One region of the Pseudomonas sp. HP_01 genome, then DNA from elsewhere that is predicted to be linked to it. Evidence: riboswitches for the same ligand, from Rfam matches in the RefSeq annotation. Region 1 holds a riboswitch; the other holds the start of a gene.
What was found. Region 1 has a riboswitch for cobalamin ahead of ACYAR8_RS01080 (CbtB domain-containing protein). Riboswitches for the same ligand answer to the same signal wherever they lie in the genome.
Positions count from the first base shown of each region.

Region 2: it holds a riboswitch for cobalamin, as region 1 does, so the genes downstream of both, ACYAR8_RS05400 (ABC transporter substrate-binding protein) here and ACYAR8_RS01080 (CbtB domain-containing protein) in region 1, are expected to answer to the same signal.

Region 1 is NZ_JBTOPV010000001.1:230,066-241,250, reverse strand. Features, by position in the region: gene nfuA (Fe-S biogenesis protein NfuA) at 81-674, shown strand; gene cobM (precorrin-4 C(11)-methyltransferase) at 911-1,657, opposite strand; gene ACYAR8_RS01090 (cobalamin biosynthesis protein) at 1,818-2,243, opposite strand; gene ACYAR8_RS01085 (CbtA family protein) at 2,240-2,959, opposite strand; gene ACYAR8_RS01080 (CbtB domain-containing protein) at 2,971-3,174, opposite strand; cobalamin riboswitch at 3,272-3,504, opposite strand; cobalamin riboswitch at 3,606-3,829, shown strand; gene cobW (cobalamin biosynthesis protein CobW) at 3,958-5,049, shown strand; gene cobN (cobaltochelatase subunit CobN) at 5,052-8,816, shown strand; gene ACYAR8_RS01065 (ATP-binding protein) at 8,905-9,945, shown strand; gene ACYAR8_RS01060 (vWA domain-containing protein) at 9,999-10,625, shown strand; gene ACYAR8_RS01055 (hypothetical protein) at 10,662-10,928, opposite strand.
Region 2 is NZ_JBTOPV010000006.1:4,624-15,808, forward strand. Features, by position in the region: gene ACYAR8_RS05390 (ABC transporter ATP-binding protein) at 1-734, opposite strand, end outside; gene ACYAR8_RS05395 (FecCD family ABC transporter permease) at 731-1,762, opposite strand; gene ACYAR8_RS05400 (ABC transporter substrate-binding protein) at 1,774-2,775, opposite strand; cobalamin riboswitch at 2,919-3,115, opposite strand; gene ACYAR8_RS05405 (aspartate/glutamate racemase family protein) at 3,305-4,027, opposite strand; gene ACYAR8_RS05410 (aldo/keto reductase) at 4,088-5,083, opposite strand; gene ACYAR8_RS05415 (hypothetical protein) at 5,309-5,473, shown strand; gene ACYAR8_RS05420 (endonuclease/exonuclease/phosphatase family protein) at 5,486-6,235, opposite strand; gene ACYAR8_RS05425 (MFS transporter) at 6,500-7,726, opposite strand; gene ACYAR8_RS05430 (ABC-F family ATPase) at 8,048-9,634, opposite strand; gene ACYAR8_RS05435 (GAF domain-containing protein) at 9,967-10,497, opposite strand; gene ACYAR8_RS05440 (methyl-accepting chemotaxis protein) at 10,649-11,185, opposite strand, start outside; partial or broken gene ACYAR8_RS05445 (PAS domain-containing protein) at 11,183-11,185, opposite strand, start outside.

The DNA.
Region 1 (11,185 bases):
CTTACCCGACTAAAACACTAGGGCTTTGTCAGGCGCAGTTGATTGGCGTAAACTGCGCCCCACGTCTGCGAGGAATTTTCATGACCGCTATTACGATTACTGATGCCGCCCACGATTACCTGGCCGATCTGCTCGAGAAGCAGAACACGCCCGGGATCGGCATCCGCGTGTTTATTACCCAGCCTGGCACCCAATACGCTGAAACCTGCATTGCCTATTGCAAGCCGGGCGAAGAAAAAGCTGAAGACACGGCCATCGGCCTGAAAAGCTTCACCGCCTGGATCGACGCATTCAGCGAAGCGTTTCTGGATGACGCCGTCGTCGATTACGCCACCGATCGCATGGGCGGCCAACTGACCATCAAGGCGCCGAACGCCAAAGTGCCGATGGTCAAAGCCGACAGTCCGATCAACGAACGCATCAACTACTACCTGCAGACCGAGATCAACCCGGGCCTTGCCAGTCACGGCGGCCAGGTCACGTTGATCGATGTCGTTGAAGAAGACGCGGCGAATATCGCCATTCTGCAGTTCGGCGGTGGTTGCCAGGGTTGCGGTCAGGCCGATGTGACGCTGAAGGAAGGCATCGAGCGCACCCTGCTGGAGCGCATTCCCGAGCTGACCGGTGTGCGTGACGTGACCGACCACACCCAGAAAGAAAACGCGTATTACTGAGAAGTGACCGCGTTGCACGCAAGCCCCGACGAGTTCGGGGCTTTTTTGTGGGCCGTGGTGAGTGACGGTGGTAATTGTCACTGTAGGAGCGCGCTTGCCCGCGAAGCAATTTTCCAGACCATTCTCTAGTGATTGACCCACCGCATTCGTCCGGATGCGGCCCAGACCAAGCGCGCTCCTACGGCCTTCGGCCAGAATCAAAGGCAGATCGGGTTGGTTTCGAGTGCATCGTTCGGCTAGGGCCTGTAGAGATGGGCATGGCCCGCGCGATACAGCGACGACTCGCTGAAAACGTCGTTGCCCAGCACGCGACCCACCAGAATCAGCGCGGTGCGGCGGAATCCCTTGCTCCGCACCTTCTCCTCAATGTCCTCCAGTGTGCCGGCGACCCAGTCCTGATCCGGCCAGCTGGCGCGATGCACCACGGCAATCGGGCAATCAGCGCCGTAATGCGGAGTCAGCTCGGCGACGATCTTGCCGAGGTTGTTGACCCCCAGATGGATCGCCATGGTCGCTTGATGCCGGGCCAGATCGCCGAGAGCTTCACCTTCGGGCATGTCGGTTTTGTCGGCGTAGCGGGTCAAAATGACACTCTGGGAAATGCCCGGCAGCGTCAGCTCCGTGCCCAGCAGCGCGGCGCACGCAGCAGTGGCGGTGACGCCGGGGATGATTTCGAAAGGTATCTGCAACGCGCGCAGGCAGCGGATCTGCTCGCCAATGGCGCCATACAGGCTCGGATCGCCGGAATGCACCCGCGCCACATCCTGGCCCTGTGCATGAGCGGATTTCATCAGCTCGATGATCTGCTCCAGGTGCAAAGAAGCGCTGTTGGTCACCTGAACCGCCTGATGGCCCTCCAGCACCGCTTCAGGCACCAGAGAGCCGGCGTAGATGATCACCGGGCACATGCGGATCAGTCGCTGGCCTTTGACAGTGATCAGGTCCGGATCGCCGGGGCCGGCGCCAATGAAAAAAACAGTCATGGGGTGTCCTGATTGGAATTCATTTGAGCACGTGGTTTGCTTTCGTAGGACCGGTTTCAGCCGGGAAGGGGCCTGCATGTACACCCTCACATCTGCAGTGTGACGCCTGACGCCTTCCCGGCTGAAGCCGGTCCCACTAAAAGCCCGCGTCCAGCGCTTATCACTTGTTGGCACGCTGTGCACTCGCCAGCGCAAATGTCGCGTGGGGGCTTTTTCGGCGGGGGATGATCAGTGTCGCCGGCGAGCCGGTCAACCGGGTCGCCATTGCCAATGCCGCACTTTCAGCCACGCCGTAGCAACCGGTGCGCTCGAAAGCGATCTCCGATCGATGGCTGAGCTGGGTCTCGTAACCTGCCAGTTCAGCCGCACTGAAAAACCCGATCGACAGGCCCAGCGCATGACCCAGTTCCCTTAACCCCGCTTCATCCGACTTGCCGTCGATCGAGGCAAGGGCGGCAATGTCCTGCGGTTCAAGCCGACACTCCGGCAAACTGTCTTCGATCAATTGCCGAAGCTCCAGCGCCGAACAGCCGCGCTGGCAGCCCAGGCCGACCACCCACAGCGGTCGATCGCGCAAATCATTCACAGGGCGGGGGTCAGACCGGGTCGCGTCGAGGGTGCATCACTGCGACGAAACAGCCAGGCGCTGATCCAGCCCAGGGCAACCCAGAACACAGCATTGGTCAGCAGCGACGCGATCTTGAATTGCGCTTCGAGGGCTTCCGGCGCCAGCGCCGATTGCACCGCCGGTTGTGGCGCGCCGACCATGTGCGGCACCACCAGGATCACTGCGCCCACGACCTTCAGCAACCAGTGTTGGGCAAACACTATCAGCGCCAGGCCCACAGCCGTGGAAGCGGCGGTGCCGACCCACCAGATCTGCCGCTGCGTGAGGTCCGCCGCGACGGTACCGGGCAGTTCGGGCGGCAGGCCGAGGGTCGGCGCCAGCACGAACACTGCGTAGCCTGCCAATCCCCACAGCACGCCTTCGCGGGCACTCGTCGGAGTACGCAGGGTGTAGAGCGCCGCGAGCATCAAGGCGAAACCGACTGCTACCACCAGATTGCCGCCCGCCGTCGACAGCACGCGCTGCCAGCCGTTTTCGGGCTCCCACGCCTCTTCGTCATGGACGTGACCGGCCATGGCGCCCTCGGCATGCTCATGCATTTCGGCGGCGGGTGCTTTCTCGTAGGTCTCTCCCTTCAGAATCAAAGGTGCGACCCAGAAGCTTTGCAACAGCGTTAACAACAGGGCGGCGAGCAGTCCGGTGAACCCGGCCGTTTGCGCGATTCGCTTGAACATGGCGGCAGGTCTCAATGGCAAGGGAAGGCGGAGCTGTGACGGGTGTCGTGTGCCGCGTTGTGCACCGCATCGATATGGGAGAAACCGGCGAAGTACACCAGAAATGCGCCGAGAAACATCGTGCTGACCGCGGCGACAAGGCGCTGGCTCAGGGTGGCGGTAACAACCGTCGTGATGGTGGTGCCGGACGTCTGGTGGGGTGTGCTGATGGGCATGGCGCTTCCCTCTGAAGTGGATTCAGCGGACGGAAAGGCGCGAAGACGCCGCGGGCGAATGCCGGCAGCGATCAACAGCGCCCGCCCACCGCGGGTTGTCAGGTAGCGTTATCGGGCCGGTCTCCGGGCTCGCGAGGGGCACATGCAACAGCCGTTACAGCCGTCGTGCCTTCAAGAATCGCCTTCCCATGTCGTTGCCGACACAGTGGATCTGATTCTTCACTCGCTTACCGTTGCGGGGGCAGCACCGGACTGATGCACACCCGAAGGTCTGCACGCACCGGTTTCCCGTTTCACCCTGTGAAGGGCACCCGTAACAAGGTGTGTAGAAGACCATGCGCTGTAAGGATCGTCAATCGAAGGGGCTTTCGGTGCGTCAATCGGCGCGGCAATCACTGCAACAGCACGATTGACCGGCCTGCGGTCACTGCGTAGCCTTGCGCACTTGAGGTTCGCCGGCCGCTTTTATGAAAGCCACCGGCGCTAAGAAGGGAATGCGGTGCCAAGCCGCAGCTGCCCCCGCAACTGTAAACGGACAGCTTCATTGCACAGCCACTGCGCGAGCGGGAAGGCGCGATGAATGCCAGTCGCCTGATGATGCTGTCAGCGACCGGCCGCCGTGAGCCAGGAGACCTGCCTCGACTCGGAACGCCTGCGGGCGGCCGAAGAATTCCACTACAACCGGGCGGGGTGATCCGGTGGCGAATCGAACCGCGCGCCTGCTTCCGCCGGCCCTGCGCTGTTTTCGTCCTCGTTGCCCTGCCGCACGCCTGAGGGCAACCGATGAAAACACTGGCCAAACTCCCCGTCACCATCGTCACCGGCTTTCTCGGCTCGGGCAAGACCACCTTGCTGCGGCACATGCTCGACAACGCCGAAGGCCGCCGCATCGCCGTCATCGTCAACGAATTCGGCGAACTGGGCATCGACGGGGACATCCTCAAGCAATGCACCATCGGCTGCTCGGAAGAAGAAGCCGTCGGTCGTGTGTACGAACTGGCCAACGGCTGCCTGTGCTGCACCGTGCAGGAAGAGTTCTTCCCGGTGATGCAGGAATTGGTCGCCCGTCGCGGCGACCTCGATCACATCCTCATCGAAACCTCGGGCCTGGCGCTGCCCAAGCCGCTGGTGCAAGCCTTCCAGTGGCCGGAAATCCGCAACGCCTGCACCGTTGACGCCGTGATCACCGTGGTTGACAGCCCGGCCGTACTCGCCGGCACCTTCGCCGCGTTCCCGGATCAGGTCGACGCCCAGCGCAAGCTTGATCCGAACCTGGACCACGAATCGCCGTTGCACGAGCTGTTCGCCGACCAACTGGCGAGTGCCGATCTGGTCGTGCTGAACAAGGCCGACATGCTCGACGCCGACGCTCTGGCCGCCGTGCGCGCGGAAGTCTCGGAAGAACTGCCGCCGGCAGTAAAAATCGTCGAAGCGAACAGGGGCCAGCTGCCGATCAGCGTATTGCTGGGCCTGGGCGCCGAATCCGAGCTACACATCGATGGCCGCAAGACCCACCACGATCACCATGAAGGCGACGACGCTGACGATCACGACCACGACGCCTTCGACTCGATTTCCATCACGCTGCCCCAGGCCGATGAATCGCTGTTGCTTGATGCCCTGACCCAAGCCGTCGTCCAACACGGCATCCTGCGCGTCAAAGGCTTCGCCGCCATTCCCGGCAAACCCATGCGCCTGCTGGTGCAAGGCGTGGGCACGCGTTTCGACAAACATTTCGACCGCGCCTGGAAAGCCGACGAAGCCCGCGAAACCCATCTGGTGCTGATCGGCCAGGAACTGGATGCGGGCGTTCTTGAAGCGCAATTGCGCGCTGCCGTCTCATTGCGTGACGCGGTCCCCGGGATCAAAGGCTAACCATGCACCTGCTGCGTACTCAGCCCGGCGGTTTCGTTCCCGACGACAGCATCGCTGACCTGGGCCAGACGCCCGCCGAGCTGGTGATCCTGTGCAGCGCCGACTCGAATCTGGCGCTACTGGCTGAAATCGCGCAGCAGTTGCCGGATGAATACCCGAGCCTGCGTCTGGCCAATCCGATGCAGGTGCAAAACCATGCATCGGTGGATCTGTACGTCGACGAGGTGCTGCGCCACGCCAAAGTCATTCTGATTTCCCTGCACGGCGGTATCGGCTACTGGCGTTACGGCGTCGAGCGGCTGGTGGAACTGGCGGCGAAAGGGGTGAAGCTGATTTTGGTCCCCGGCTGCGATCGGCCGGACCCCGAGCTGAGCGCGCACAGCACGGAATCCGTCGAAGACCGCGAGCGGCTCTGGCATTACCTGCGTCAGGGCGGCAAGCACAACGCGCAGTCGCTGTTCAACTTCATCGCCACGCGCTGGCTGGGCGGCGACTACCCGTGGGTCGAGCCGCAGACCCTGCCGCGCACCGTGATTTACCACCCGCAGAACGCCAACGCCGACCTGGCCCGGTGGCAGGCCGACTGGCGCGCGGATCAGCCGGTCGCTGCCGTGCTGTTCTATCGCTCCCACCTGCAAGCGGCGAACACCGGGTTCATCGATGTGTTCTGCGAGCGCTTGTCGGCCCAGGGCCTGAACCCGTTGCCGATTGCCGTCGCCAGCCTCAAGGAAGCCGGCTGCATGAGCGCGATCCAGGACTGGCTCGACGAGGTGGACTGCGAGGTCATTCTCAACACCACCGGCTTCGCCCAATCCAACCCGGAGGCGCCGGATGTACGGCCGTTCCGCCGGGACATTCCGGTCATCCAGGCCATTTGCGCCCAGGACAACGAACCCGCCTGGCAGGCCAGCGCCCAAGGGCTGGGGCCTCGCGATCTGGCAATGCACATCGCGTTGCCGGAACTGGACGGGCGCATCATCAGCCGGCCGATCAGCTTCAAGGACCTGGCCTGGCACAGCGAGCGCAGCCAGTCCGACGTGGTCTGCTACCGCGCCCAGCCGGGGCGCATGGATTTCGTCGCCGAACTGGCCCGGCGCTGGGTGCTGCTGGCCCGTACTGCCAAAACCGACAAGCGGGTGGCGCTGATTCTCGCCAACTACCCGACCCGTGACGGGCGCATCGGCAACGGCGTCGGGCTCGACACGCCGGCGGCCGCGCTGAACATCCTCAAGGCCATGCAGGCCGAAGGTTATCCGGTCGAGGACTTGCCCGAGACCGGCACCGCACTGATTCACGCCTTGCTCGGCGGCGTTACCAACGACCCGGACAGCCTCGATCAACGGCCGTGCCATCAGAGCATGGCCATGGACGAGTACATCGCGGCGTTTCAGGTTTTGCCGCAAGCCAATCGCGATGCCGTCATCGCGCGATGGGGCGCCCCGGACACCGACCCCATGTGCCGGGACGGGCGGATGATGATCGCCGGCCTGCGTTTCGGCATGACCTTCGTCGGCATTCAACCCGCACGGGGCTACAACGTGGACCACAGCGCGGTGTATCACGACCCCGATCTGGTCCCGCCCCACGGTTATCTGGCGTTCTACTTCTGGCTGCGCAAACGCTATGGCGCCCACGCTGTCATCCACGTTGGCAAACACGGCAATCTGGAGTGGCTGCCGGGCAAAGGCGTCGGCCTGTCCGAGCACTGCTGGCCGGACGCGATCCTGGGGCCGATGCCGAATATCTACCCGTTCATCGTCAATGACCCGGGCGAGGGCGCCCAGGCCAAGCGCCGCACCCAGGCGGTGATTATCGACCACTTGATGCCGCCGCTGACCCGCGCCGAAACCTACGGTCCGTTGCGCGATCTCGAACTGCTGGCGGACGAGTATTACGAAGCCCAGCTGCTCGACCCACGCCGTGCCCGGGAGCTGCAGAAAGACATTCTCAGGCTGGTGCGCGAAACCCATATCGACCGCGAACTGGCCATGGACGGGGCTGCGAACAGCGAGGCCGACGCCGCCGTGTGGCTGCCACGTCTGGACACTTATCTGTGTGACCTGAAGGAATCGCAGATCCGCGATGGCCTGCACGTGTTCGGCGAGTCGCCCACGGGCCGGCTGCGCATCGACACGCTGTTGGCGATGGTGCGTGTGCCTCGCGGCGATGGTCGCGGTGGTCAGGCCAGTCTCCTGCGGGCGTTGAGTCAGGCGCTGGCGCTGGATTTCGACCCGCTGGATTGTGATTTGGGTGCGCCGTGGGCCGGCGCTAAACCTCAGGTATTACATGAAGTCAGCGCTGAACCGTGGCGCACGACGGGCGATACCCGCGAGCGGCTGGAGCTGATGGCGGCGCAAATGATCGAACAGATCGCAGCCGGTCTTACGAATGAAAAATCATTAGAAAACAATAGCTTGGATGATGTTGTTCAGTCGCTACGTGAGGTCGTGATTCCGCGTCTTGACGCATGCGGCCCTGCCGAGATGACAAACCTCCTTGGCGCTTTGAGTGGCCGATTCGTCCCTGCCGGGCCAAGCGGCGCCCCCAGTCGCGGACGGCTGGACGTGCTGCCCACCGGGCGCAATTTCTTCTCCGTGGACGTCCGCAATCTTCCGACCATGACCGCTTGGCGCATTGGCTTCCAGTCCGCAAACCTGTTGCTGGAGAGGCACTTACAGGATCATGGTGATTATTTACGTCAACTCGGGCTTTCGGTCTGGGGCACGGCGACCATGCGCACCGGCGGCGACGACATCGCCCAGGCCATGGCGCTGATGGGCGTGCGTCCGGTGTGGGCGACGGGCAGCCAGCGCGTCGATGACTTTGAAATCCTGCCCCTGAGCCTGCTCGACCGGCCTCGTGTCGATGTCACCCTTCGTGTCTCCGGTTTCTTCCGCGATGCGTTCGCCAACCTGATCCGCCTGTTCGATGCCGCGGTGCAGGCCGTCGCCGCGCTGGACGAGCCAGACGACATGAACCCGCTGGCCGCCCGCGTGCGCCAGGAGCGCGAGCAATTGCTGCGCGACGGGCTGGATGCCGAGCAAGCGGCGAAGCAGGCTGGCTGGCGTATCTTCGGCGCCAAACCGGGCGCCTATGGCGCGGGGGTGCAGAACGCCATTGACGGGCGCTTGTGGCAGAGCCGCGAAGACCTCGCCGAGGTCTACCTGAACTGGGGCGGCTACGCCTACGGCGGCAGCGACGAAGGCACGCCGGCCCGTGACGGCTTTGCCAAGCGGCTGGGTCAGGTGCAGGCGGTGCTGCAGAACCAGGACAATCGTGAACACGACCTGCTGGATTCCAACGATTACTACCAGTTCCAGGGCGGGATGCTGGCGGCGGTGGAAAGCCTGTCCGGCGGGAAGGTCGCCAGCTATCACGGCGATCACAGCCAGCCCGATCTGCCGAAGATCCGTACGCTGAAGGAAGAACTCAACCGCGTGGTGCGCTCACGGGCGGCCAATCCGAAGTGGATTGAAGGAGTCAAGCGCCACGGCTACAAGGGCGCGTTCGAGATGGCGGCGACGGTTGATTTCCTGTTCGCCTTCGACGCCACCACCGAGCTGATCGACGATCACCAATACGCGCTGCTGGCCGATGCCTATCTGCTGGACCCCTCGACCCGCGATTTCATCCAGCAGCACAACCCCGACGCGTTGCGGGACATGACCGAGCGCATGCTTGAAGCGCAACAGCGCGGCTTGTGGCAGGAACCGGGCGAGTACCGCGAGGCGCTGGAGAATCTGTTGCTGGACATCGAGGAGTCATGAGCCTGGGAGAGCGCCTGCCGGGCAGTCTGCAAAGGCGCCTGACCGGCTTGAACGACATGACTGACCTGCGGCTTGAAGAGAATAGAACATGACCGACACCCCCCATTTCCCACTGGCCGCCGTCGTCGGTGCCGATGACTTGAAACTCGCCCTGTGCCTGACCGCCATCGACCCGAAAATCGGCGGTGTGTTGATCGAGGGCCCGCGTGGCATGGCCAAATCGACCCTGGCCCGAGGGCTGGCGGACCTGTTGGCCAGCGGTCAGTTCGTCACGCTGCCGCTGGGTGCCACGGAAGAACGGCTGGTCGGCACGCTGGACCTTGACGCGGCACTGGGCGAGGGCCGCGCGGCGTTCTCCCCTGGGGTTCTGGCCAAGGCGGACGGCGGCGTGCTCTACGTTGACGAGGTCAATCTGCTGCCGGACCATCTGGTCGATCTGCTGCTGGATGTGGCCGCTAGCGGCGTCAATCTGGTGGAGCGCGACGGCATCTCCCACCGCCATGCGGCGCGCTTTGTGCTGATTGGCACCATGAATCCGGAAGAAGGCGAACTGCGCCCGCAGCTGCTCGACCGTTTTGGCCTGAATGTGGCGTTGAGCGGGCAGACAGTGCCGCACCAGCGCGGGCAGATCATTCGCCGCCGGCTGGATTTCGACGCCGCGCCTGAAGCGTTTTGTCAGCAATGGGCCCCGCAACAGCAGGCGTTGAAGGCCCGTTGCGAAACCGCACGAGGGCTGTTGCCCGACATTGAACTGGATGACGTCAGTCTGGGCCTGATCACCGAGCGCTGTTTTGCCGCCGGGGTCGACGGTTTGCGGGCCGATCTGGTCTGGCTGCGGGCGGCGCGTGCCCATGCCGCGTGGCGTGGTGCTGCGCATATCGCCGAGGCGGACATCGACGCCGTGGCAGATTTCGCCTTGCGCCATCGTCGTCGCGAGCCGCAACCTCCGCATCAGTCCCAGCCTCAGCCGCCTGCGCCGTCAGAGCAAAACCCGCCGAAACTCGATGACGGTGCTCGGCCGCAACATGACGCGCCAGAAACCGGCGAGGGCAGTTGGGGTGAGTTGCCTGCCCGCAGCGTGCAGACGGGCAACCGCAAAGAAGTACCCCACTGGCCAAAAAAGCCCTAGGCATTCGCCCCCGGCTGTCGAAGGGGGCGAATGCCAGCCCGCGACCGGGCACACTGGGCGGCGGCCGAAACGGCGCTGCCCGCCCCGGCGCGGAGGGCGCGATTGCCTGGCTGCCGACCTTGTTGCGCGGGCGCCCTCGGGTGCGCAGCGATCTGCTCCATCAGCCCCGCAGTCGCCGGCCGGAGCAACTCTGGCTGGTGATCGTCGACGCGTCGGCATCGACCCGGCGCAATCAGTCGTTGAGTCAGGCAAAGGGGTTGCTGGCGGGGGTGTTCGACGATGCGTATCGGCAGCGCGCCAGACTGGCGTTGCTCACCGCCAGCGGCAGCGGTGCGCGCTGGCAGCATCAGGGCCTGAAGGCCAGCGCCGGGTTGCAGCCATGGCTTGATGGACTGGGTGCCGGAGGCGGCACGCCGCTGTTTGAGGCGATCGATCAGGCGGCCGACTGGTCTGCGAAACGGCAGAAGCGCTGCCCGGCGGAACAGCAACGGGTACTGATCCTTACGGACGGGCGCGTCAAGGACATGCCGGCGCTATCAGCACAACCTTCGCAGCCGCTTCCCTTGTTCAGTGGTCCCGTGCTGCTGATTGATATCGAGCGTGGGCCCATCCGACTGGGCCGCGCCCGGGATATCGCCGTGCTGCTAAACGCTGACTACCGCCACATCGATGAATGCTGACAGCGCTTTGTCGGCCGGCGTATCAATGCCAGCCATTCAGGCGGGCATGGTCCATGGTTCCAGGCTGTAGCCGTCGCCGCTGATCTCGGCACGGGCCTGTTCGAGAAACTGCGCCAGTTGTTTCGGATCGGAGTAGGCGCTGCTGGGAATCTGTTTGCGGCCAATGCGGGTGCTGGTGCGGTCGACGACGGTCAGGCTCAGTTCGCCGTTGCCATCCTGTGGGGCCCAGGCCACGCACTGGAAGGGTTCAAAGGCGTGACCGGCAATCAGCAAAGCATCGTTGAAGCGCAAGGGGGCGTTCATGGACTGTCCTCAAAGTGCCCGTATCCATTTCGCACCGGCGGCGGGCGTTTCGCTCGGTGTCCAGGTGTTGCTACTTGTACTGATGACCGTCCCCCCGGGCTGAGTCACACCCATTCCTGAAATTTCTTGATTTATTTTAAGGGCCGTTTCAACCGCGCATCCTTGGCGCGCCTGGGCCAAACTCGTGCGATGCCCGCGTTTTCACGCCCGAGGTCGCTTGCTCGCTGACCAACGCGCTAAGCACGTTTCGATCTTAG
Region 2 (11,185 bases), on a different contig from region 1:
TGCCCCCGCACGCCAAAAACCTCACCCAATAGCGCCGGCGACAACACATCAAAGGGCGACCCCAACGCCACCAACCGCCCACCATCCATCACCGCCAGACGATCACACCCCAACGCCTGATTCAAATCATGCAACGCCACCACCGTCGTCACCGGCAAATCCTGCACCAACCGCAAAATCGACAACTGCTGCTGAATATCCAGATGATTCGTCGGCTCATCCAGCAACAACACCTGCGGCCGCTGCGCCAAAGCCCGTGCAATATGCCCACGCTGCTGCTCCCCACCCGACAACGTATGCCACGCCCGATGCGCCAGGTGCTGCAAACTCACATCCGCAATCGCCTGCGCCACAATCCGGTCATCGTCGTCGCCCCACGGCGCCAGCGCCGACAGCCACGGCGTACGCCCCAGCTCAACCGCCTGCAACAAACTGATCGAATCGCCGGTCTGCGCATGCTGCTCCACCACCGCCACCTGCCGCGCAATGTCCCGCCGGCTCAGCGCCGACAAGCGCTTCCCGCCCAGGCGAACTTCGCCCTGAGACGGCGCCTGAATCCCCGCCAGCAACTTCAACAGCGTCGACTTCCCCGAGCCATTGGGCCCGACGACCCCCAGGTTTTCCCCCGGCCGAATCGCCAGGCTCACCCCGCTAAGCAGTGGCGCGCCCTTGACCGAGTAACTCAAGTCGCTGCCTTCGAGCATGGCGCCGGGCACCTCCTGACGGGCGCTCATCGAGGACGATTCCCACGGACCAAAATCATCGCGAAGACCGGCGCGCCCGCCAGCGCCGTGATCACCCCGATCGGCAACACCTGACCTTTGATCAACGTGCGCGACAGCACATCGGCGGCGATCATGAACAGCGCGCCGATCAAGGCGCTGAGAGGCAACAACCGCGCATGGCGCACACCGGCCATCAGGCGCACCGCGTGGGGAATCACCAGGCCGACGAAGCCGATGGAGCCGACGATCGACACCATCACCGCCGTCATCAGCGCGGCGGTCAGGATCAGCACGGCCTGCACCCGGCGCACCGGAATGCCCAGTGACGCGGCCGAATCGCTGCCGAACGTGAACGCATCCAGCGCGCGCCGATGCCACAGACACACCAGCAAACCGAGCACCACGACCGGTACCGACAGCGCCACCGACGACCAGCGCACGCCGCTGAGATTGCCCAGCAACCAGAACATGATCCCGCGGGCCTGCTCGGCATTGGCGGACTTGGTGATCAGGAATGACGTCAGGGCGTTGAACAACTGGGACCCGGCGATGCCCGCCAGGATGATCTGGCCGGCAGCGGTCTGGCCCCGAGAGGAGCGGGCGAGCAGGGCAACCAGCGCGAAGGCGGCGATCGCGCCGGCAAACGCGCCGGTGGACAGGGAAATGGTTCCGGCGCCGATGCCGATGATCGCCACCAGCACCGCGCCGGTCGAAGCGCCGGCGGAAATGCCCAGCAAATAGGGATCGGCCAGCGGGTTGCGCAGCAGCGATTGCAAGACCACGCCCGACACCGCCAGCCCTGCGCCGCAGGTGGCGGCCACGATGGCCCGGGTCAGGCGGTAATTCCAGACAATGCCCTCATCGATGGGATCGAGGGGAAAGCCTGCGGCCCACAGCTTGTTGGCCAGCACCTGAACGATCACCGGCAGGCTGATCGACGTCTCGCCGATGGCCACGCCCGCCAGCACCGCCAACGCCAGCAACGCGATGGCCCAGGCGCCATGCCCGAAGATTCGGACGACGCTCGACCGAGGCATGCTGACTGACGTCATTGTGCTTGAGTGGCCTGGGCCAGTTGTTCGATGCCGTCGAACAGGCGCACGCTGGACTCCATGGCGCTGGCGTCCATGATCACGATGCGATTGTGCTTCACCGCATCCATGTTGCGGGTGACCGGGTCAGAGCGGAGGAAGGCCAGCTTCTTCTCGTGATCGTCAGCCGGGAAGCGGCGACGGTCCATGCGCGCGATGACCAGCACGGTCGGGTTAGCCTTGGCGATGGTTTCCCATCCCACGGTCGGCCATTCCTCATCGGAGTCGATGACGTTACGCATGCCGAGGGTGTCGAGCATGAAGTTGGGAATGCCCTTGCGCCCGGCCACGTAGGGGTCGACGTTGAGGTCCGGGCTGGAAAACCAGAACACCGCCGAGACGGGCGGATTGGCGTGGGCTTTTGCCTGCGCCACGGCCTGGGCGAGCCGGTTCTGGTAATCCGTGATCAGCTGCTCGCCACGGCCCTGTACGTCGAAAATCTGCGCCAGCTGACGCAGGCTTTTGTACAGCGTGTCGATGCGGAAGGCTTCGAGGCGCGTGCCGTCGGCGCCGACCCGATTGTTCTTGCCCTCGCAATCGGACGGCAGGATGTACGTCGGAATGCTCAAATCGCGAAACTGCTCGCGGGTGCCGACCGCGCCTTGTGGCCCGACCATCCACTCAAACTGCACCGGGACGAAATCCGGTCGTTTGCCGATCACCGATTCGAAGCTCGGCGCATTGTCGGCGAGGCGCTCGATGCGCTCGTTGAGGGTTTGGTACTGGGGCAGGACGGGGTTGAACCACAGTGACGTGCCGACCACGTTAGGGCCCAGGCCCAGTGCATACAACATCTCGGTGGCGGCCTGGCCGATGGTCACGGTTTTCTGCGGGGCGTGGGGGAAGGTCAACGCTTCGCCGCAGTTGTCCACTGTTAAAGGGTAAACCGTCGACGCCGCGAGCGCGGCGGTGGGCAAGGTCAGCGTGACGAGCAGGGCAGCGAGGCGGCGCAGCGGCATGAACAGCGATCTCCAGAAAGCCTGAATGCATGGCGAAGCAGGCGCTGGAAAGTCCATCCCGACAGGCGCCCCAAAGATAAAGGCGCGCACAGCGTGCGCGAACGACGCACGAACGGGAGTCCTTCCCCGGACACCCCGCCGGTGAATGAATATGCTGGCCGGCAGGTCTCCTGACTGGCGCTTCATCGCTCTGCTTCGGCCTTCCCGGGGTGACCCAGTGGCAAACAGGAAACAGAGCTCAGCGCCTACAGTTGCGGGGACAGTTCCGTTTCAGCGCGAAGGCACGCGCCTGGGGATTCCCTATTAATTCCGAGTGGAAACCGGCGGCGGGGATACTAAACGATTCGGCGGGTGGAGGCGAATGCAGCGGCGGTGTGGCAGAGGCTATTACCTGTGGGAGTGAGCTTGCTCGCGAAGAGGCCGGCACATTCGCTAAATCTTCAGCGGCCGGGATGCAGTCTTCGCGAGCAAGCTCGCCCCCACAGGTTATACGTTCGCCTTCAATCTGCGTGTGCTGAACAATGGGCGCCTACTGCTTAAACGGCCAACCGACGATCTTCTTCGGCCGTGGCGTGGCGTAGGTCCGTACTTTCGAGGTCTTCAGTCCAAGTCGTACCAACGATTCCGCCAGCGCGACGGCCGCGGTGACGCCATCCACCACGGGCACGCCAGCGCGATCGCGGATCAGTTGATCCAGCCCGGCCATGCCGCCACAGCCCAGGCAGATCACCTCGGCCTTGTCCCGAGTCACCGCTTCGATGGCTTGGTCAACGATCGCCTCGACCGCTCGCTCCGGGAATTCCTCCAACTCCAGCACGCTCATGCCGCTGGCCAGTACCGACGCGCAGCGCTCGTAGACCCCGGCCAGCTTCAGGCGGTCTTCGATCAACGGCACGGTGCGGTCCAGCGTGGTGACTACCGCGTATTTATGCCCTAGCAGCATCGCCAGGCTGGCCGCCGCTTCGGTGATGTCCACCACCGGTACGTCGAGCAATTCCTGCAAGCCTTCGCGGCCATGCTCGCCGTAACCCGCTTGAATCACCGCGTCATAAGGCCCTTCGTAGGACATGACCCGATCCATCACCGCGATGGCGGCCAGATAACTCTCAAAATTGCCTTCCACCGACTCGGCGCCGAAGCGCGGGGTCAGGCCGATGATTTCGGTGCCGGGGGAGGCCACGCTGCGGGCCTGCTCGGCAATGGTCTCGGTCATGGATTCGGTGGTGTTGACGTTGACGATCAGAATTCGCATGGACAGATCTCGCGCAGGAAACAAAGCCGGGCGTCTGGCCCGGCGTCGTTGGGCACGATATCAGTCTTTGCCGGGAACTGGCGCCTGCAGGGCAATGAAGCCCTGATCGCGCATGGCCTGCCAGAAACCATCCGGCACCTGTGCGTTGAGCGCGGTGACGTCTTCGATGATCCGCGAGGGTCGGCTGGCACCCGGAATCACCGCGGCTACCAGCGGATTGGCGAGGACGAACTGCAGTGCTGCGGACTTGATGTCGACCTGATACTGCCGAGCGATTTCCTGAATATGCGCCACTTTGTCGAGCATCGCCTGGGACGCTTCCTGGTATTCGAAATGCTTGCCGCCCACCAGCACGCCGGAGCTGTAAGGGCCGCCGACAACGAACTCGGCATTGTGCTGGCGAGCCTTGTCGAACAGCCGTTGCAGCGGCTGGTCATGATCGAGCAGCGAATAACGGCCGGCCAGCAGAAAGCCATCGGGCTGCGCTTCTTCCAAGTCCAGCGTCAGTTCGCACGGCTCAACGCGGTTGACGCCCAGGCCCCAAGCCTTGATCACGCCTTCTTCGCGCAGGCGGGTGAGGGCGCGGAAAGCCCCGGTGCGTGCGATGTTGAAATGCTCGATCCAGGCATCGCCATGGGCGTCCTGGGCGACGTCGTGGACAAACACGATGTCCAGCCGATCAGTGTTCAAACGCTTCAAGCTCGCTTCAATCGAACGCAGCGTGGCGTCGGCGGAGTAGTCGGTGACGATCTTGTTTTTCAGGCCTTCGGCGAACGGACCGCTGCGGGTCTCGGTGTCGATCTCGTCGGAGATCAGCCGGCCGACTTTGGTGCTCAGGGTGTACTGCTCGCGGGGGACGCCGGCGAGGGCCTTGCCCAGACGCTGTTCGGACAGCCCGGCGCCGTAGATCGGAGCGGTGTCGAAATAGCGAATGCCCTGGTCCCAGGCAGCTTGAACGGTGGCCGCAGCTTCCTCTTCGTCGATGGTGCGAAACATGTTGCCAAGGGGCGCGGAGCCGAAGCCCAGGCGGCCTATGATTTTGTCGTGCAGACTCATGGAAGGTGTCCTGTGGGGTGAAGCGTGTGTGGATGCGCGACGCCTTGCGCCGCATTTGCCGGACTGAAAACAGCGCGATGAAGCCGGCGAGGCTTCTTTACTGACTGTTGATTGGTGCAGGGGTTCTTCCTGGTGGGGACCGGTCTTGTTGCACCTGAGGCGCCTGCTAAGCTCAACGCACCAGACTGAGCCTTTGTCGAACCTACCGAAACGAGAGGAAATCCCATGCAATCTCACTCCCCCGACGCTGCACCCCTTGCACCGCACCCTGAGCATCAGCCAGATGACGAAGACACAGCCTTCGATGCCGACATGGACCCGGGAAACGAAGACCCGGGCTCCCAGTTTGATCGTGACGCCACTGTTCCCCTGATTGATCCGGATAAATAAGGGCGCAGTTCATTACAGATGCACTTCGACCGCCAGCGGCAGGTGATCGGATAAATGCGTCCACGGCCGCGTGCCGAGAATTTTCGGATCGTGGCTGGTGGCGTTGCGCAGGTAGATGCGGTCCAGTCGCAACATCGGGAAACGTGCCGGGTAGGTCTTGGCCAGCCGCCCCTGACTGCGCTCGAAGGCTTCATGCAGGTAGCCACAGCGCTGCAGACGTTTGTTGCCCTGCAGCTGCCAGTCGTTGAAATCGCCGGCGATCACCACCGGGGCGTCTTCGGGCAGGGAGTCGAGCAGGTCGCAGAGCAGATTCAGCTGCAACTGACGGTGGCTTTCCAGCAGACTGAGGTGCACGCAAATCGCGTGGACTTCGGCGTGCCCCGGCACTTGCAGCACGCAATGCAACAGGCCCCGGCGTTCCGGTCCGGTGATCGAGATGTCCAGATTGCGGTAATGCAGGATCGGGTATTTGGACAGCAGCGCGTTGCCGTGGTGGCCGTCGGGGTAAACCGCATTGCGGCCGTAGGCGAAGTCCGTCCACATGCTGTCGGCGAGAAATTCGTAGTGCGGCGTGTCGGGCCAGTCTTCGTACTTGGCGGCATGGCGGTCATGGCCGCCAAGGACTTCCTGGAGAAACACCAGGTCGGCACCGGTGCTGCGCACGGCTTCACGTAACTCCGGCAGGATGAAACGCCGGTTCAGTGCAGTGAAGCCCTTGTGGGTGTTCACGGTCAGCACGCGCAGTTTGTGGACTTCACGCAGCGTGGCCGGGTCTGGAGGGGTAGCGTTCGAGCCAGCGGGATCGGGGGTCACGCCCTCACTCCTGTTCGGGGGATGTGCTATTCCGACCGGGACGCGAGGCGGCAGTTCAGCTTTTGTAGAACCGGCTTCAGCCGATAGATTTCAACCGCCAGTAAGACCTGTTGCAGGATCGCCGGCCTCTTCCCGGCTGAAGCCGGTCCTACTGTCAACGCGTGCGCTCTGTAGGACCGGCTTTAGCCGGGAAGCCTTTATACCGCGCGTCCTCTACACCCGCGTGTCGATCGGCGTCCTGCGCGACAGCACTACCGCCAGCGTCAACGCCGCCACCGACAACAAGGCCGCAAAGAAGAAAATCCAGCCGTAGCCCATGCCCAGCGCCACCGCGCCCATCAGCGGTCCGGCGATGGCCAGCGCCAAATCGAAGAACACTGCATAAGCGCTGAGTCCGGCACCGCGACTGCTGTTGGGTACCTGCTTGATGGCCTCGACGCCCAGCGCGGGATACACCAGCGACAAACCAAAACCGGTCAGCCCGGCGCCGATAAGGGCGAAGGTGGTGTCGGGGGCCAGCCACAGCAGCACCAACCCGAGGGTTTCGACGGTCATGCAGACGATCGCCGAGCGAAAGCCGCCGAAGCGGTTGATCGCATTGATGAACAGCAAACGCGCGACGATGAAACAGATGCCGAACACCGTCAGGCACCAGGCCGCGCCTTCCCAGCCGCGGGCCACGTAAAACAACGTGATGAACGTCGTCAGCGTGCCGTAGCCGATGGAGGACAGGGTCAGGCTCAGGCCAAATGGCGCCACTCGGCCGAACACCGAGAAGAACGGCAGGCGCTCGCCGCGCACCACCGGAATTGCCGGTTTGTTGCGGATCAACAGCAGTGCCCCGGCCGCCAGCACGAACAGCACCACGCCCAGGCTGGCAAAGCCCAGCGCCCCGACCATCACCACCCCGAGGGGGGCGCCGATGGCGATGGCGCCGTAAGAGGCGATGCCGTTCCAGGAAATCGAGCGAGCCGTGTGCTCCGAACCGACCTGGCCGATGCACCAGCTGATGGTGCCCACGCCGATCAAGCCCTGGGACGCGCCGAGGAACAATCGCGCGATGATCAGGATCGTCAGGCTGACGCCGGCGAAACGCTCCAGCAATATCGCTGCGAGGGTCAGCACGCCGCTCAACGCGATGCCTGAAAGCCCATAAACGATGGCGCGCTTGGTGCCGATGGTGTCGCAGATGCGTCCGGCCACCGGGCGACTCAACAGCGTCGCCAGGTACTGCGCGCCGATCACCAGCCCCGCAACCACCGCGCTGAAGCCCAGTTGGTCGTGCACATAGCCGGGCATCACCGCGATAGGCAGCCCGATGCACAGGAAGGCGATGAAGGTGTAGACGACGATGGAGACGATTTGCAGCGTGATTGCCATTGAACGGGCGTCACGGGCGGGCGAATTGGCAGGCGTATCGGGGGGCAGGGCGGCTGACATGGGGACGCTTCGCTGGAGCGGTGGGAGTGCCGCATCATCGCCCGAGGTGTCGGGAAATGAAAGCTGGCTAACGGTTTTTCTCCGGGATCAGAGGGTGCCTCGCCTGGCGCATTCCCGGCTGAAGCCGGTCCCACTCACTCACCGCGTGATTCCAGTGGGACCGGCTTTAGCCGGGAAAGCGTCGGATGTCACACCGCAGGATTGTGGGCGCCTGGCCTGGCTTCTTCCCGGCTCAAGCCGGTTCCACTGTCACAAAAAAGCCCCGTCACGATGGACGGGGCTCCCTGGTTTCAGCTTCACTCTGTCAGCGCAGGGCCCTGATCAGAAGGCGACGCCCTGGCTGCGCAGGTAGTCGTCGTAGGTGCCGCTGAAGTCGGTCACGCCACTTGGGCTCAGCTCGATGATCCGAGTGGCCAGGGACGATACGAACTCGCGGTCGTGGCTGACGAAGATCAGCGTACCCGGGTAGTTCTCCAGCGCCAGGTTCAGCGCCTCGATCGATTCCATGTCCAGGTGGTTGGTCGGCTCGTCCATGATCAGCACGTTCGGCTTCTGCAGGATCAGCTTGCCGAACAGCATGCGGCCTTGCTCACCACCGGAGATCACCTTGACCGACTTGAGGATCTCGTCGTTGGAGAACAGCATCCGGCCCAGGGTGCCGCGAATGACTTGTTCACCTTGAGTCCATTGCCCCATCCAGTCGAACAGGGTGACATCGTCTTCGAAGTCGTGTGCGTGGTCCTGGGCGTAGTAACCCAGCTCTGCCGCATCGGTCCACTTGATCGTGCCGGCATCCGGGGTCAGCTCGTTGACCAGAGTGCGCAGCAGGGTGGTTTTACCGATACCGTTCGGGCCGATGATCGCAACGCGCTCGCCCGCTTCGACCTGAAAGCTGAAGTTCTTGAACAGTGGCTTGCCGTCGAAGCCTTTGGCCATTTGGTCAATGATGACCGCCTGACGGTGCAGCTTCTTGTTCTGATCAAAACGGATGAACGGGCTGACGCGGCTCGAAGGCTTGACCTCGGCCAGCTGGATCTTGTCGATCGCCTTGGCGCGGGAAGTGGCCTGCTTGGCTTTCGAGGCGTTGGCCGAGAAGCGGCTGACGAACGACTGAAGCTCGGAGATCTGGGCTTTCTTCTTGGCGTTGTCCGACAGCAACTGCTCGCGGGACTGGGTCGCCACGGTCATGTACTCGTCGTAGTTACCCGGGAACAGGCGCAGCTCGCCGTAATCCAGGTCAGCCATGTGGGTGCACACGCTGTTGAGGAAGTGACGGTCGTGAGAAATGATGATCATCAGGCTGGAGCGCTGGGTCAGGATGTTTTCCAGCCAGCGAATCGTGTTGATGTCCAGGTGGTTGGTCGGTTCGTCGAGCAACAGCACTTCAGGATCGGAGAACAGCGCCTGGGCCAGCAGCACGCGCAGTTTCCAGCCAGGGGACACTTCGCTCATCGGGCCGAAGTGCTGCTCGATGCCGATGCCCAGACCGAGCAACAATTCCCCGGCACGGGATTCGGCGGTGTAGCCGTCCATCTCAGCGAACTCGGTTTCCAGCTCGGCAACGGCCATGCCGTCTTCTTCGGTCATTTCCGGCAGCGAGTAGATGCGATCGCGCTCGGCCTTGACCTTCCACAGCTCTTCGTGACCCATGATCACGGTGTCGATGACGGAGAAGTCTTCATAGGCGAACTGGTCCTGGCGCAATTTACCCAGACGCACGTTCGGTTCGAGCATTACCTGGCCGCCGGACGGCTCCAGGTCGCCGCCAAGGATCTTCATGAAGGTGGACTTGCCACAGCCATTGGCGCCGATGAGGCCATAGCGGTTGCCACCGCCGAATTTGACCGAAACGTTCTCGAACAGCGGCTTGGCGCCAAACTGCATGGTGATGTTAGCTGTGGAAATCAATTGCTTATCCTGGATTGTTTACAAGGGGCTGATTGGCGATGGCCTTTGACGCCTGGTGGCGATTGCTCGTGATCCAACCAGCAGCCTGCACGTCACCGATGACGGCGACATGACCTGATGAAGATGGGTGAACGGGAGCAGCGTCCGATACGGGTTCAGCGGGTGACCGAGATGCATCGACCACGCTTGCTGTGCGGCAGAAGACGCACAGGTCAGGGGCGCGCGCCGCGACCCCGTGAAAGGCTCAAGCGGCGCATGCGAATTCAAGGCGCGGCAGTGTAACACCGTCTTGGTTATCCACCTACCGCCGCTCGCCGGTGAGGATCACCTGATCAAGCGTGCTCGACCTGCGTCCTGACTTTGTTCACCGTGGAGTAATGGGAGAACACGATGCAGCCGATCAGTCGGGAGAACAGGCCGAGGGTTTCGACGAGGTCAGGGCTTTCGAAGGTGCTGGCTTTGGAGTCGAGCAGGCACAACGCGCCGAACAGCTGGCCATCGGGCAGGCTGATCGGCACGCCAATGTAACTTTCGATGGCGTATTTCTTGACCACGGGGCGCCCGGCATAGCGCTCGTTTCTGCTGATGCTGGGGATTATCAGTGCCTTTGGGTTTTCGATCAGCTCGTTGCACAGCGTGGTTTCCAGCTCCAGCACTTCGCCTTCCTGGATGCCAATGTGAATCTCGTCGTAGACCGCGCAGGCGACCCACTCGGAGTCGGTGAACTTGGCAATGCCAGCGAAGCGCATACCGGTCAGCCGCGTCACGAGCCTGAGGACGTTCGTCGTCGCTTCAACCTCGGCGATCGCCGAACGCTCGGCAATGGTCAGCAAATCCGGGCAGAGCAGGGAATCCAAAGCCATTGTCGGCTCCATGTCAACGTGGGGTGGCATACCCGGATGGGGCCACATATGTGGCGCAGATTAGCATTTTGTAGGGCAGGCGTATCTCCCGCTCAGCGCGCTGCGACCATTTGTCATGGGTCACCCGAGTCGAGGGCGTGGGTGGCCGCTGTCAAAGCTGGTGGTTAAAGCGCTGCACCGCCCCAACAACTTGCCGCGCGCCTTCCTGAATTTCCACAATCACGCTGCCGGCCTGATTAGCCAGCGACAGACCCTGTTCCGCCTGGGCGCGGGTGCTGCCCATGTCCCTGACCACGTCATCCACCAGCTTCTGGTTCTGCTGCACCACAGTGACGATTTCTTCGGTCGCGGTGCTGGTGCGCCCGGCCAGTTGACGCACTTCATCGGCCACCACGGCAAAGCCACGGCCTTGCTCACCGGCGCGCGCGGCTTCGATGGCGGCGTTGAGCGCGAGCAAATTGGTCTGTTGGGCGATGCCGCCGATGGTTTGCACGATGGTGCTGATCAGCAGCGACTGCTTGCCCAGCGCTTCCATGCCATGGGAGGCAGAGAGCATCTGGTCGGCGATGCCGTTCATGGTTTCCACGGTGCTGTTGATCACTGCCGCGCCGCGCTGCGCCGAGACGTCCGTGCGTTGGGATATCTCAAAGGCAGTGCCGGCCGCCACGCTGATTTCCGCTTCGCGACG